DNA from 2 places in the Streptomyces sp. H27-D2 genome. Region 1 is predicted to be linked to the other one. Evidence: riboswitches for the same ligand, from Rfam matches in the RefSeq annotation. Region 1 holds a riboswitch; the other holds the start of a gene.
What was found. A riboswitch is a leader RNA that binds a small molecule or an ion and turns the genes downstream of it on or off. The one in region 1 is predicted to bind S-adenosylmethionine.
Positions count from the first base shown of each region.

Region 2: another riboswitch for S-adenosylmethionine. It lies ahead of QMK28_RS24230 (aminotransferase class V-fold PLP-dependent enzyme); the one in region 1 lies ahead of thrC (threonine synthase).

Region 1 covers NZ_JAYMZR010000098.1:7,198-14,837, forward strand. Annotated here, with positions in the region: gene otsB (trehalose-phosphatase) at 1-786, shown strand, start outside; gene QMK28_RS28140 (alpha,alpha-trehalose-phosphate synthase (UDP-forming)) at 812-2,284, opposite strand; gene QMK28_RS28145 (glucosyl-3-phosphoglycerate synthase) at 2,474-3,445, opposite strand; SAM riboswitch class I at 3,725-3,930, shown strand; gene thrC (threonine synthase) at 3,948-5,240, shown strand; gene QMK28_RS28155 (MoaD/ThiS family protein) at 5,305-5,580, shown strand; gene QMK28_RS28160 (cold-shock protein) at 6,145-6,357, shown strand; gene groL (chaperonin GroEL) at 6,821-7,640, shown strand, end outside.
Region 2 covers NZ_JAYMZR010000071.1:8,871-16,510, reverse strand. Annotated here, with positions in the region: gene qcrC (cytochrome bc1 complex diheme cytochrome c subunit) at 1-374, shown strand, start outside; gene qcrA (cytochrome bc1 complex Rieske iron-sulfur subunit) at 371-1,438, shown strand; gene qcrB (cytochrome bc1 complex cytochrome b subunit) at 1,435-3,087, shown strand; gene trpD (anthranilate phosphoribosyltransferase) at 3,325-4,389, shown strand; SAM riboswitch class IV at 4,478-4,594, shown strand; gene QMK28_RS24230 (aminotransferase class V-fold PLP-dependent enzyme) at 4,804-6,249, shown strand; gene QMK28_RS24225 (Lrp/AsnC family transcriptional regulator) at 6,378-6,659, opposite strand; gene QMK28_RS24220 (rhomboid family intramembrane serine protease) at 6,656-7,402, opposite strand; gene QMK28_RS24215 (hypothetical protein) at 7,609-7,640, shown strand, end outside.

The sequences.
Region 1 (7,640 bases):
GCGCTGCTGGAGCGACCGCGAGAGGCCGTCGTCGCACTCGACTTCGACGGCACACTCGCCCCGATCGTCCCCGACCCCGAGAAGGCCCGCGCGCACCCCGCGGCCGTCCCGGCACTCGCCCGGCTGGCCCCGCAGGTCGGCTCGGTCGCGGTGATCACCGGCCGCCCGGCCTCCGTCGCGGTGCGCTACGGCGGCTTCGCCGGCGTCCCCGGCCTCGAACACCTCGTCGTCCTCGGCCACTACGGCGCGGAGCGCTGGGACGCGGTCACCGGCACGGTCCAGGCCCCTGCCCCGCACCCCGGCGTCGCCGCGGTCGAGGCCGAACTCCCCGGCGTGCTGGACGAGGTCGACGCCTGGCGCGGCACCTGGATCGAGGACAAGGGCCGCGCCATCGCCGTCCACACCCGCCGCGCCACCGACCCGCAGGCCGCCTTCGAGCTGCTGCTCGCCCCCCTCGGCGAGCTGGCCGCCCGGCACGGGCTGATCGTCGAACCGGGCCGCCTCGTACTGGAGCTGCGGCCCCCCGGCATGGACAAGGGCGTCGCCCTGGCCGAATACGTACGCGAGAGCGGCGCGAGCAGCATTCTGTTCGCCGGGGACGACCTCGGCGACCTGGCCGCGTTCGCGGCCGTGGAGAAACTGCGCTCCGAGGGGCTGGCCGGCGTGCTCGTGTGCAGCGGCAGCGCGGAAGTCACGGAACTCGCCGCCCGCGCGGATCTTGTGGTGGAGGGGCCGGCGGGGGTTGTCGACCTGCTCGATGCGATTGCTGCTGCGGCGGGGGGCTAGCGGGTTGGTTTTGCGCCGCGCGGGCTCAGCCGCCAACCGCTCGCAACTGCCCCAAGAACCACTCCTGCGGAGGCAACGCCGTCGCCGCCACAGCCAACCGCTTCGTCCGCTCGGCCCGCTCGCCCGGCTCCATCGACAGCGCCTCGTGCAACGCCCGCGCCGTGGCCGTGACGTCGTACGGGTTGACCAGCAGTGCGTCCTCGGACAGCTCCGCCGCCGCGCCCGCCTCGCGGGAGAGGACGAGGGCGCAGCCCTCGTCGGAGACGACGGGGACTTCCTTGGCGACCAGGTTCATTCCGTCGCGGATCGGGTTCACGAGGGCGACGTCGGCCAGCCGGTACGCGGCCAGTGAGCGGGCGAAGTCGTCCTTGACGTGCAGGACGACCGGCAGCCAGCCGGGTGTCCCGTACTCCTCGTTGATCTGGTCGGCGACCCGTTGGACCTCGGCTGTGTACTCGCGGTAGACGGTCAGGTCCTGCCGGGAGGGGTAGGCGAACGCGACGTGGACGACCCGCTCGCGCCACTCGGGGCGGTCGGTGAGCAGCCGCCGGTAAGCGAGCAGGCCGCGCACGATGTTCTTGGAGAGTTCGGTCCGGTCCACCCGGACGATGGTCTTGCGGGGCTGCCGCTCCGTGCCGCCGATCTGCTCGCGCAGCGCCGTCAGCCGCTCCTCGACGTCCGGCGCGTGCGAGCGCGCGCGCAGGAATTCGGCGTCGGCGCCGAGCCCGTGCACGCCGAGCCGGGTGGTCCGGCCCTCGTGCGTGACGCGCAGCTCGCCGTCCTCGCCGCGCGCGACCCCCGCGCCCAGCACGGCCGCGCAGCAGTCCGCGAAGGACCGCGCCCAGCGGTCGGTCAAAAACGCCGCGCGGTCGCCGCCCAGGATGCCGCGCAGCAGCTGCTCCGCGACGTCGTCCGGCAGCAGCCGGTAGTAGTCCGGCGGGGACCAGGGGGTGTGCGAGAAGTGCCCGATCCGCAGGTCGGGGCGGAGTTCGCGGAGCAGCCCCGGCACCAGGGACAGGTGGTAGTCCTGCACCAGGACGACCGCCCCCTGCGCGGCCTCGGCGGCCAGCGCGTCCGCGAAGGCCGCGTTGTACGCCTCGTACGCGGCCCAGTCGCGGCGGAACTCCGCGTCGAACGCGGGCTCCAGCGGCGTCTGGTAGAGCAGGTGGTGGATGAACCACAGCACCGAGTTCGCGATGCCGTTGTACGCGGCGGTGAAGACGTCCTCCGGGATGTCCAGCATCCGGACGTGCTGGCCGCCGCTGTCCTCGGGGTCGAGATGCCCCTCGGTCGCGCGCCGCGCCGCCTCCCGGTCGCCGTCGCCGAGCGCCGCGCAGACCCAGAGCGCGTCGGCGTCCGGCCCGATCGCGGACAGTCCGGACACGAGCCCGCCCCCGCCGCGCTTGGCGGCCAGCGAGCCGTCGTCCCGCAGGGAGTACGAGACGGGGCCGCGGTTGGAGGCGACGAGAATGCGGGCAGCGGTGTGCTCAGCGACCATGTCGCTGAGCCTAGCCAGTTGCGGAACCGCCCAAACGTTCGGCTGTGCCGGGCATTGCCGGTCTGTGGCCGTGTTGTCCTGGTTGTCCTGAACGCGTCAGCCCGGTGGTGGGGTGTCCTCGATCGCCTGGGGGCATCCCCCGGCCGAGAGCGGGGGAAGGCTGGGCGAGGACTGGGCGAGGGCTGGAATTCAAGCCGCCCGCCGTCGCCGCTCGTACTCAGGGATCTCCGCCATAGGCGGACGCTCCTCCGTGTCCACGACATGCGTGCGCGGCACAAACCCGTTCTCGCCGCGTTCGAACTGGGTCAGCGCGGGCCGCACCAGGTGGCCGCGGGCCAGCCGTAGCTGGGCAGTGCGGTAGATCGCCGCGGCCATCCGGCCGAGCGCCTGGCCGTCCTGGTGGCGGTGCCGGCGGACGCCCACGTCGACCTGGCCGAGCGCGTCCAGCCCGACCGTGTGCAGCGCGTCGATCAGGAGGCCCAGCTCGACGCCGTAGCCGACCGGGAACGGCAGCCGTTCCAGCAGCGAGCGGCGGGCCGCGTACTCGCCGCCCAGCGGCTGGACGAATCCGGCCAGCCGCGGCCAGTGCAGATTGAGCAGCGGGCGGGCGACCAGCTCAGTGACCCGGCCGCCCTGGCCCGCGCCGGAGCCGTCGGCCGCGGTGCCCAGCGGCCGGTCGTACATCGCTTTGACGAACTGGACGTCGGGTTCGGTCAGCAGCGGCCCGACGATGCCCGAGACGAACTCGGCCGAGAAGTCCCGCAGATCCGCGTCGATGAAGCAGACGATCTCGCCGCTCGTCGCGAGCAGCGAGCGCCACAGCACCTCGCCCTTGCCGGGCAGCGGCGGCAGCCGGGGGAGTACGGAGTCCCGGTGCACGACCCGCGCGCCGGCCTCGGCGGCGACCTGCGCCGTACGGTCCGTCGAGCCGGAGTCCAGCACCACCAGCTCGTCCACGAGCGGCACGGCCGGGCTCATCAGCTCGTCCCGGATGGCGGCGACTATCGCGCCGACGGTCGCCTCCTCGTTCAGCGCGGGCAGCACGACGCTGACCGTGCCCCGGGCGCCCGCGCCGCGCTTGGCGGCGAGGAGCTGGTCGAGCGGACGGTCGCCGGCCGACCAGGACCGCCGGCCCAGCCAGTGCTCCACCTCTTCCAGCACGTGCGTGTCTCCCTGCCCGGCGTCATCTTCAGTGTCGTGTTCAGTGTCGCGTCCCACGCGCAAACCGCCCGCGCGGGGTGCCCGCGCCCCGGCCCCACCCCGGGCAGGCCCCGGGCCGGCCAGGCCCCCACCCCGGCCCATGTGATCCATCTCGCGGTGCGGACGACTATCTCAACTGTCGGTGCCTTCGGTTACAGTCTTGAACAACGCATATGGCCATCGCATGTCGGGGTCCCAGTGCGTACAAACGCCCGGATGGCCAGTCATCCGGTGCCATACCGCTCATCCAGAGGGGCAGAGGGAACGGCCCGTTGAAGCCCCGGCAACCATCCCGCCGGTCTCGCATATCCGCAGTCCGATCATGATCCGGTCAGTCCGACCGTGATCCGGTCGCCGCCCACAGGGCGCGGTTATCCAGTGAGGCTCCCGGTGGGGAAGGTGCCAATTCCGTCTCGTGGCGAAGTTCGCCACGGGGAAGATGAGGAGAAAGGGCCTCGCCTCCATGGCTGTGCAAGCCGCAGAGAACTCTACTTCCACCGCCACCACGGTCGATCTCGGCCCCGCCGCCGCGCTCTCCTGCCGCGAATGCGGAGAGCGTTTCGCGCTCGGGCCGATCTTCGCCTGTGAAGCCTGTTTCGGGCCGCTGGAGATCGCCTACGACCTCCCGACCGACAGCCCCGACGCGCTCCGCAAGCGCATCGAGGCCGGTCCGGACAACATCTGGCGCTACGCCCCGCTGCTTCCCGTGCCGGCCGACGTCGCCGAGAAGCCGAATCTGAATCCGGGCTTCACCAAGCTCGTCAAGGCCGACCGGCTCGCCCGTGAGCTGGGCGTCACCGGTGGTCTGCACGTCAAGGACGACTCAGGGAACCCGACGCACTCCTTCAAGGACCGCGTCGTCGCGATCGCCGTCGAGGCGGCGCGCGCCTTCGGGTTCACCACCCTCTCGTGCTCCTCCACGGGCAACCTCGCGGGCGCCGTCGGCGCGGCGGCGGCCCGCTCGGGCTTCAAGTCGTGTGTGTTCATCCCGCACGACCTGGAGGCCGGCAAGGTCGTCATGGCCGCCGTCTACGGCGGTCAGCTGGTCGGCATCGAGGGCTCGTACGACGACGTGAACCGCTTCTGCTCGGAGCTGATCGGCGACCCGATCGGCGAGGACTGGGGCTTCGTCAACGTCAACCTCCGTCCGTACTACGGCGAGGGTTCCAAGACGCTGGCGTTCGAGATCTGTGAGCAGCTCGGCTGGCGGCTCCCGGACAACATCGTCATCCCGATCGCCTCGGGATCGCAGCTGACGAAGATCGACAAGGGTCTCAAGGAGCTGATCACGCTCGGCCTCGTCGAGGACAAGCCGTACAAGATCTTCGGCGCTCAGGCCGAGGGCTGCTCGCCGGTCTCCAAGGCGTTCAAGGACGGCCACGACGTCGTGCGGCCGGTCAAGCCGGACACCATTGCCAAGTCCCTGGCGATCGGCAACCCGGCCGACGGCCCGTACGTCCTGGACATCTGCCGCCGCACCGGCGGCGCGGTGGACGACGTCAACGACGCCGAGATCGTCGACGCGATCAAGCTGCTCGCCCGCACCGAGGGCATCTTCGCGGAGACCGCGGGCGGGGTGACCGTCGGCGTGCTCAGGAAGCTGATCGAGTCCGGGCAGCTCGACCCGGCCGGTGAGACCGTCGTGCTGAACACCGGTGACGGCCTCAAGACCCTGGACGCGGTGGCCCCGACCACAGGCCCGACCGCGACGATCCGTCCCACCTTGCAGTCGTTCCGAGAGGCCGGTCTCGCATGAGTGTTGCAGTCCCGACCGCGACGATCCGTCCCACCCTGCAGTCGTTCCGAGAGGCTGGCCTCGCATGAGTGTTTCCGTCCGTATCCCGACCATCCTCCGCACCTACACCGGCGGCAAGGCCGAGGTGAGCGCCGAGGGCGCGACCCTCTCCGAGGTGCTCACGGACCTGGAGAACAACCACCAGGGCATCGCCGCGCGCGTGCTGGACGACGCGGGCAAGCTGCGCCGCTTCGTCAACGTCTACGTCAACGACGACGACGTGCGCTTCTCCGAGGGCCTCAAGACGGCCACGCCGGACGGCGCCGGCGTCTCCATCATTCCGGCGGTCGCCGGCGGCTGATGCCGCGCCCGCGCGAGCTCTGTTACCGCCTGGGTGAGTTGTTCCATCCGCCTGCCGCGCGCTGTTCCACCGCCCGTCCTACAGCTCACGCGCTGTTCCACCGCCTGCCTGGGAGACCATGGCGGGCGGTCCGGAAATTGGTTGGCACCTACCGCGCATAGAACCCCATATCTTCTCGAATTGCCCCGTCCGCACACAAGCGGACGGGGCAATTCCGTCGGTTGAAAGGCGATACAGTTGAATGGAACGCCTTCTTCCGGCCCCGTCGGACGCATACGAGAACACGACAACCTGTGCCCAAAGTGTGCGCATCATTTGTCTTCTTGGTGAACTATGCCCGGCCCGAGTTGCCCTGGATTAACGGCAATTGGCCCGCTATAAGCGATCGTCCGTACCCAGAATTCTCGTCGGTGTGACCTGTTGCAGACGGCATTCGTGCAGATACATTCAGCGGCGGTCGACGCGTTCCGGCGCACGCCCTCACCTGTCTTTCGTGGGGGCGAAGTCTGACCCGGGCCCGCGGAGTGCGGTCCTGTGCAAGGGCCAGTAATAGGGGAGTTAGGCATGGCTCAGGGCACCGTCAAGTGGTTCAACGCGGAGAAGGGGTACGGCTTCATCGCGGTCGACGGTGGTGCGGACGTCTTCGTGCACTACAGCGCGATTCAGATGGACGGCTACCGCACCCTCGAGGAAGGTCAGCGGGTCGAGTTCGAGATCTCGCAGGGCCAGAAGGGGCCGCAGGCGGACATGGTCCGCTTGGCCGGACTTCCCGGCTGAGCTCCCGCGGGCATCGGTCCGTGACCGGCCCCCGGCCGGTCACCGACGCACTCACTCACAGCCTTCACTCACGCCGAAGGGCCCGTCCCCCACAAGGGGTACGGGCCCTTCGTGCGTCAGCGGCGAGGGTGGCCGCGCTCGGGGTCGGATCAGAGGCGTACGGGCCCTTCGTGCGTCCGGGCGCGAGGGTGCGGCGAGGAGCGTGCCCGGTGGGCGGGGAGTGGCTGGAGAGGGGCCGGGATCCGCCGGAGGAGCTTGCACTCGACCATGCCGAGTGCTAATCATTGGCGTTAGCACTCTCACGTGGAGAGTGACAGAAGGACCAGGTCGGTGAGGCCCGTTCGACCGCCGGAAATGACCTGGCGATCGGCTGGCCGTCCGTCGCGGGCGCCCCCTGGTCCGGAGTATCCACCTCCCCCAGACTTAGTCCGGGGGGCGCCCAGTCCTGGGAGGACCACTTCATATGGCCAAGATCATCGCGTTCGATGAGGAGGCGCGGCGGGGTCTCGAGCGTGGGATGAACCAGCTCGCCGACGCCGTCAAGGTCACCCTCGGCCCCAAGGGCCGTAACGTCGTCCTCGAGAAGAAGTGGGGCGCCCCCACGATCACCAACGATGGTGTTTCCATCGCCAAGGAGATCGAGCTCGAGGACCCGTACGAGAAGATCGGCGCAGAGCTGGTCAAGGAGGTCGCGAAGAAGACGGACGACGTCGCCGGCGACGGCACGACGACCGCGACCGTCCTGGCTCAGGCTCTCGTCAAGGAAGGCCTCCGCAACGTAGCCGCGGGCGCCAACCCGATGGCCCTCAAGCGTGGCATCGAGAAGGCCGTCGAGGCCGTCTCTGCCCAGCTGCTGGAGCAGGCCAAGGACGTGGAGACCAAGGAGCAGATCGCTTCGACCGCCTCCATCTCCGCCGCTGACACCCAGATCGGCGAGCTCATCGCCGAGGCGATGGACAAGGTCGGCAAGGAAGGCGTCATCACGGTCGAGGAGTCGCAGACCTTCGGGCTCGAACTCGAGCTGACCGAGGGCATGCGCTTCGACAAGGGCTACATCTCCGCGTACTTCGCGACGGACATGGAGCGCATGGAGTCGTCGCTCGACGACCCGTACATCCTGATCGTCAACTCGAAGATCGGCTCGGTCAAGGACCTGCTGCCGCTCCTCGAGAAGGTCATGCAGTCCGGCAAGCCGCTGCTGATCATCGCCGAGGACGTCGAGGGCGAGGCCCTGTCGACCCTGGTGGTCAACAAGATCCGTGGCACCTTCAAGTCCGTCGCCG
Region 2 (7,640 bases), on a different contig from region 1:
AGGGCGGAGAACTCTTCCGCACGAACTGCGCGCAGTGTCACAACGTCACCGGTGAAGGCGGCGCCCTCACCGACGGCAAGTACGCGCCGACGCTCGAAGATGTCGATCCCAAGCACATCTACGAGGCCATGCAGGTCGGTCCGCAGAACATGCCCTCCTTCCCCGACACGACGATGCCGGAGCAGGAGAAGAAGGACATCATCGCGTACCTCGACACGGTCAACAGCGACAAGTCCGAGAGCCCCGGCGGCTTCAAGCTCGGCGGGCTCGGCCCGGTCAGCGAGGGTCTGTTCGCCTGGATCTTCGGTATGGGCGCCTTGATCGCCGGTGCCATCTGGGTCGCCGCCCGGACTACGAAGGCCAAGAAGTCATGAGTCAGACTGGATCACACAACGACGTGTCTGAAGAACACCTGCCCAGCGAGCAGGCAAAAGCTCACAGTGGCGAAGCAGCGGTCCACGGCGATCCGTTCGCCGACCCGGGCCTGCCGCCCCACGAGCCCCGCATCCAGGACATCGACGAGCAGGCGGCCAAGCGCTCCGAGCGCACGATCGCCTTCCTCTTCACCCTGTCCATGCTGGCCACCGTCGGCTTCATCGCCTCGTATGTGGCCTTTCCGGTCGACAAGATCATCTATGTCTTCCCGATCGGCCACATCAGCGCGCTGAACTTCTCGCTCGGTGTCACCCTCGGTCTGGCGCTCTTCTTCATCGGCGCGGGGGCGGTCCACTGGGCCCGCACCCTGATGTCCGACGAGGAGATGGTCGACGAGCGGCACCCGGTCGAGGCCGAGCCCGAGGTCAGGGCCAAGGTTCTGGCCGACTTCAAGGAGGGTGCGGCCGAGTCCGGCTTCGGCCGGCGCAGGCTGCTCCGCAACACCATGTTCGGCGCGATGGCCCTGCTGCCGCTCTCCGCCGTGGTGCTGCTGCGCGACCTCGGTCCGCTGCCGGAGGACAAGCTCCGCACGACCCTGTGGGCCAAGGGCAAGCGGCTGATCAACCCGAACACGGGTGAGCCGATCCGTCCCGAGGACGTGTCGGTCGGATCGCTGACCTTCGCCATGCCCGAGGGCCTGGAGGAGGACGACCACGAGTTCAACCAGGAGATCGCCAAGGCCGCCCTGATGATCATTCGGCTTCAGCCGGAGAACATCAAGGACAAGCGCGAACTCGACTGGTCGCACGAGGGAATCGTCGCCTTCTCGAAGATCTGCACCCACGTCGGCTGCCCGATCAGCTTGTACGAGCAGCAGACGCACCACGTCCTCTGCCCGTGTCACCAGTCCACCTTCGACCTCGCCGACGGCGGTCGAGTGATCTTCGGCCCGGCCGGTCACGCCCTGCCGCAGCTCAGGATCGCTGTGAACAAGGACGGCGAGCTCGAAGCGCTCGACGGCTTCGCGGAGCCCGTCGGCCCGAGCTTCTGGGAGCGCGGATGAGTACCAAACCCGCAGACACCCCCACGCCCGACGGCAACCGGCGAGGCAAGGCGCCCGCAGGCGAGCGGGCCGCCGACTGGGCGGACGGCAGGCTGGGCATCTACGGCCTGGCCAAGAGCAATATGCGCAAGATCTTCCCGGACCACTGGTCCTTCATGCTCGGTGAGATCTCGCTCTACAGCTTCATCATCATCATCCTCACGGGTGTGTATCTGACGCTGTTCTTCCACCCGAGCATGAACGAGGTCGTCTACCACGGCTCGTACGTCCCGATGCACGGCATCCGGATGACCGAGGCGTTCAAGTCGACCCTGGACATCAGCTTCGACGTCCGCGGCGGTCTGCTCATCCGGCAGATCCACCACTGGGCAGCGCTGATCTTCGTCGCGGCGATGATGGTTCACATGATGCGGGTGTTCTTCACCGGCGCCTTCCGCAAGCCGCGCGAGGTCAACTGGGTATTCGGCTTCCTGCTGATGATGCTGGGTCTGTTCACCGGCTTCACCGGCTACTCGCTGCCGGACGACCTGCTCTCCGGCACCGGCGTCCGCTTCATCGAAGGCGTCATCCTGGCGATGCCGCTGGTCGGCACCTACCTCCAGATGTTCATCTTCGGGGGCGAGTTCCCGGGTACGGACATCATCCCCAGGTTCTTCACCGTGCACGTCCTGCTGCTGCCCGGCATCATGATGGGCCTGCTGGTCGCGCACCTCATCCTGGTGTTCTTCCACAAGCACACGCAGTTCGCGGGTCCGGGCCGGACCGAGAAGAACGTCGTCGGCATGCCGCTGCTGCCGATCTACATGGCGAAGGCCGGCGGCTTCTTCTTCCTGGTCTTCGGTGTGATCGCCTTCATCTCGGGCATCACCAGCATCAACCCGATCTGGGCCATCGGCCCCTACCGGCCGGACCAGGTGTCCACCGGAGCGCAGCCCGACTGGTACATGGGCTTCGCCGAGGGCCTGGTGCGTGTGATGCCTGGCTGGGAGATCGTGATCCCGGGCGGCTACACCCTCGCGCTGGGTGTGCTCATCCCGATCCTGATCTTCCCGGTGGTGCTCATCGCCATCGCCGTCTACCCGTTCGTCGAGTCCTGGGTCACCGGCGACAAGCGCGAGCACCACATCCTGGACCGCCCGCGCAACGCCCCGGTGCGCACCGGCTTCGGCGCCGCCTGGCTGAGCGTGTACGCGATCATGCTGGTCGGTGGTGGCAACGACCTGTGGGCCACCCACTTCCACCTGTCGATCAACACCATCACCTGGGTCGTCCGGATCGGCTTCTTCGTGCTGCCGGTGCTGACGTTCATCGCGACCAAGCGGATCTGTCTGGGTCTGCAGCGGCGCGACAAGGACAAGGTGCTGCACGGACGTGAGTCCGGCGTCATCAAGCGGCTGCCGCACGGCGAGTTCGTCGAGGTGCACCAGCCGCTGTCCCCCGAGGAGAGGTTCACCCTCACCGCGCACGAGCAGCACCAGCCGCTCGAGGCCGGGGCCGAGGTCGACGAGAACGGTGTGGAGCGCAAGCTCTCCCGCGTCGCCAAGCTCCGCGCGAAGCTCTCGCACGGCTACTACGGCGGGGACAACCAGATCCCCAAGCCGACGGCCGAGGAGCACGAGGAGATCACCAGTGGCCACGGTCATCACTGACCCGGCCCGCTCCTGATCGCTGACCGCCACACCCGAGGGCCCCGTCCGCACGCCGGACGGGGCCCTCGGGCGTACCCGGGCCGCTCGCCCCGGCCGCGGGCCCGTTCCGTCCGGCCGGCGCCGGGGTGTCCGACCTACGGGACGGGTGCCGGTCGTGGGCGGCGGCCTGGATAGGCTGGCGTCCGGTCCGCGTCGCAGCGGGCACTTCCCATTCGTCGATGGATCCTGGAGCGGACCATGAACGTTGTGACCCCGGTTGGCGGCGACAGCGCGACGGTCCGTAGCTGGCCGGACGTACTGGGCCCGCTGCTCGCCCGGCAGGACCTGAGCGCGGACGACACCGCCTGGGCGATGGACCGCATCATGAGCGGCGAGGCGAGCGACGCCCAGATCGCCGGCTTCACGGTCGCGCTGCGGGCCAAGGGCGAGACCGTGGACGAGGTCTCCGGGATCGTGCGGACCATGTACGAGCACGCGAACACCATCGACGTGCCGGGGCCGAGCGTGGACATCGTCGGCACCGGCGGCGACATGGCCAGGACGGTGAACATCTCGACGATGTCGGCGCTGGTCGTGGCCGGCACGGGCGCCAAGGTGGTCAAGCACGGCAACCGCGCGGCGTCCTCGGCCAGCGGCTCCTCCGACGTCCTGGAGAAGCTCGGCGTCAATCTGGACCTGACGCCCGCGCGGGTCGCCGAGGTCGCCGCCGAGGCCGGGATCACCTTCTGTTTCGCGGTGCGCTTCCACCCCGCGCTGCGGCACGCGGCGCAGGCGCGGCGCGAGTTGGGCATCCTCACCACCTTCAACATCCTCGGCCCGCTCACCAACCCGGCGCGGGTACGCGCCCAGGCGACCGGCGTCGCGGACGCCCGGATGGCGCCGATCGTCGCCGGGGTGCTGGCCGCCCGCGGTTCGTCCGCGCTGGTCTTCCGCGGCGACGACGGGCTCGACGAACTGACGACGACGGCCACCTCGAAGGTCTGGGTGGTACGGGACGGCGCGGTGCGCGAGGAGCCCTTCGACCCGCGCGACGTCGGTCTCGAACTGGTGCCGGTCGAGGCGCTGCGCGGCGCGGACGCCGCCTACAACGCCGAGGTCGCGCGCCGGCTGCTGGCGGGCGAGCGGGGGCCGGTGCGGGACGCGGTGCTGCTCAACTCGGCGGCGGCGCTGGTCGCCCTGGAGCCCGGCGAGGGCCCGCTCGCCGAGCAGATCGCGGCGGGCATGGTCCGGGCCGCCGAGTCGGTCGACTCGGGCGCGGCGCTCTCGTCGCTGGACCGCTGGGTGGCCGCCAGCAACAAGTGAGCCGCCGGAAACGATCCGCGGCCGAGGCGCTGTCCATTCACCGGACAGCGCCTTGCGCCGTTCCGGACCTATGGCAAGATGCTGACCAGGTCACGAGTGGCAGCGATATAGCCCCGGCTCGCTGTCCGGCAACCCTCCGTCCGTGGCGGGGTGCCCCGGGTGATGACCAGGCCGCAGGCAACCAGGTCTGTGGCAAGCGCGGACCCCTCGTGATCACCAGGGGTCCTGGGTCCGAGGAGAACTCTCGTGAACAAGCGAATGCGATAGGGGCCCACAGCCCCACTCTTCACACCCTCCGCAGCACCGCGCCCATCGGCGTCGGTGCGCGTCGAGGGATCTTCCGCACGCGGCGGCCCGTAGCGCGGCCCGTGCGTCTTTGAAGCCATCGCGCCTGTCCTGCTGGGAGATTCAGCCATGTCCGTGAGCCCCGCCGTCGCCACGTCCGCCGCCCCCGCCGCCGTCGACTCCGACCCCGCCTGCGCCGCACCGGGCGGAGCCGACGCGGCTTCCATCGCCCCGTTGCAGGTGCTGGGCCGTGACGTCCTGGTCCCGCTCGTCACCGGCGGCGAAGTGACGTACGCCGCCCTGGACTACGCCGCCAGCGCCCCCGCGCTGCAACGCGTCTGGGACGACGTCGCCGCGTACGCCCCCTACTACGGCAGCGTGCACCGCGGCGCCGGCTACCTCTCGCAGCTCTCCACCGACCTGTTCGAGAACAGCCGCGCGGACGTCGCCGACTTCCTCGGCTGCCGAGCGGACGACCAGGTGGTGTTCACCCGCTCCACGACCGACTCGCTCAACCTGCTCGCGGCGGCGCTGCCGGCGAACACCCGGGTGTTCGTCTTCGAGACCGAGCACCACGCCTCGCTGCTGCCCTGGGAGCAGCGCGCGGACACCGAGGTCAGCTACCTCAACGGGCCGCGCACGCCCCAGCAGGCCGTCGACACGCTGGAGAGGGCGCTCGCCGAGCGGGAGCCCTACGGGCCGGCGCTGGTGTGCGTGACCGGCGCGTCCAACGTCACCGGCGAGCTGTGGCCGGTACGGGAGCTGGCGGCGGCGGCGCACGCGCACGGCGCGCGGATCGTGCTCGACGCCGCGCAGCTCGCGCCGCACCACCCGGTGGACATCAAGGAGTTGGACGTCGACTGGGTCGCCTTCTCCGGCCACAAGCTGTATGCCCCGTTCGGCTCGGGCGTGCTGGCAGGCCGCGCCGACTGGCTCCAGGCCGCGGAGCCCTACCTCGCGGGCGGCGGCGCGAGCCGTAAGGTCGCGCGCCGGGCGGACGGCGGGGTGGAGGTCGAGTGGCACACCACCGCCGCGCGGCACGAGGCCGGCTCGCCCAACGTCATCGGCGTCTACTCCATCGCCGCCGCCTGCAAGGCGCTCAGCGAGGCGGGCTTCGACTCGCTCGTCGAGCGAGAGCAGCAGCTCGTCCAGCGGGTGCTCGGCGGCCTGGCCGAGGTCCCCGAGGTCAAGGTGCTGTCGCTGTTCGGCGACGACGCGCCGCGGGTCGGCGTCATCTCCTTCGTGGTGCAGGGCTGGAACAGCTCGCACTTCGCGGCGGCCCTGTCGGCCGAGTACGGCATCGGGGTGCGCGACGGCCTCTTCTGCGCCCACCCGCTGGTGCGCACCCTGCTGGGCGGCGAGGACGACGAGCCCGGTGAGTGCGGCGCGCCGGACTCCGCGCCGGGAGAGCGCTCGCTCAACGCGATCCGGGTGAGCTTCGGCGCGGGCACCCCGGACGAGCACATCGAGCGGTTCGCCGGGGCCGTGCAGGAACTGGTGCGCGGCGGCGCCCGCTGGACCTACCGCACGGAGGACGGCCGCTGCGTCCCGGACCGGAACTCGATCAGCGTCTGAGCGCGGGCACGGGCTGTGCGGGTACGGGCTGTACGGGCCCGCGCGACCCGGATGGCCCCGCGCCGTCCGTGGGACTTGCGGAGCCGTCCGGCCGTCGAGACCTGGTCGTCGAGACCCGCCGTCGAGACCTAGCCGTCGAGACCGATGGCGAAGGCGGCTTCCAGGTCGTGCTGCGAGTAGGTGCGGAAGGCGATGTGCGTCTCGGTGGCCTCCACGCCGGGCACCTTGCTGATCCGGCCGGGGATGACATCCGCGAGATCGTCGTGCCGGGCCACCCGGACCATCGCGATCAGGTCGTGCGCACCGGTCACCGAGTAGACCTCGCTGACGCCTTCCAGCGCCGCGATCGACTCGGCGATCTCGGGGATGCGGTCCACGCTGGTCTTGATGAGCACGATCGAAGTGATCACGGCTGGCTGTCTCCCTCGGGCTGCGGTGCTGCGACGGTCAGCGTATCCCGCCGCTTCCCCCGTGCCCCCTGGTCCCCTTGATCCCGGTCCCCGCGATAGCGGGCCCACGCGTAGACGAAGCCCAGCGCGAAGCCCACGACGTGCGCGAGATAAGCGACGCCCGGCCCGTCGAGGCCGCGCCGGGCGGCCATCCACTGGAGCGCGAACCAGAAGACCAGCACGATCCAGGCGGGAAAGCGCAGCGGCAGGAAGAACAGGAACGGGAACAGGCTGGTGACCCGCGCCTTCGGGAAGAGGTAGAGGAAGCCGCCGAGCACCGCCGAGATGGCACCGGACGCGCCGACCAGCGGTTCGGCCGAGCCGGCGTGCACCGCCGCGTAGCAGAGCATCGCCGGAGCGCCGGTCAGCAGATAGAAGGCGATGAAGGGGACGCGGCCCATCCGCTCCTCGGCCATGCCCCCGAACACGTACAGGAACAGCACGTTGCCCAGCAGGTGCAGCCAGTTCGCGTGGACGAAGAGGGCGGTGAGGGGGGAGAACAGCGCCCGGGGCTTTCCGGACCACAGGGTGTTCGGCACCACGCCCCAGTGGTCGAAATAGGCCGTCTGCGCAGCCAGCAGCGCCTCCCCGGTCCCGTAGAGCTGCTGGAGCCCGGACGCCGGGCCCAGCGCGAAGATCAGACAGCAGGCGCCGATCAGGACGCGGGTCACCCTGGAGAAAAGCCTGGAGAGCGCAGCTGCCATGACTGGATCATGACGTAAGGGGCGCAACCGGCACAGAGCGCCTCGCCGGGGCCGCGCCGTGCGGCCTGCCCCGCACTCCGGCCCCGTCGGTCCACGCGCCCCAGGCCGTAGGGTTACCAGCAGGACATCCGCAGTTCGACGGCGCACCGCGGGATCGTCGTGGACCAGGAAACACGCAGGAAACACCGAGGAAGAGGCAGAACACGATGGCGGTTCCCGTGCCTACGACCGAGACCCG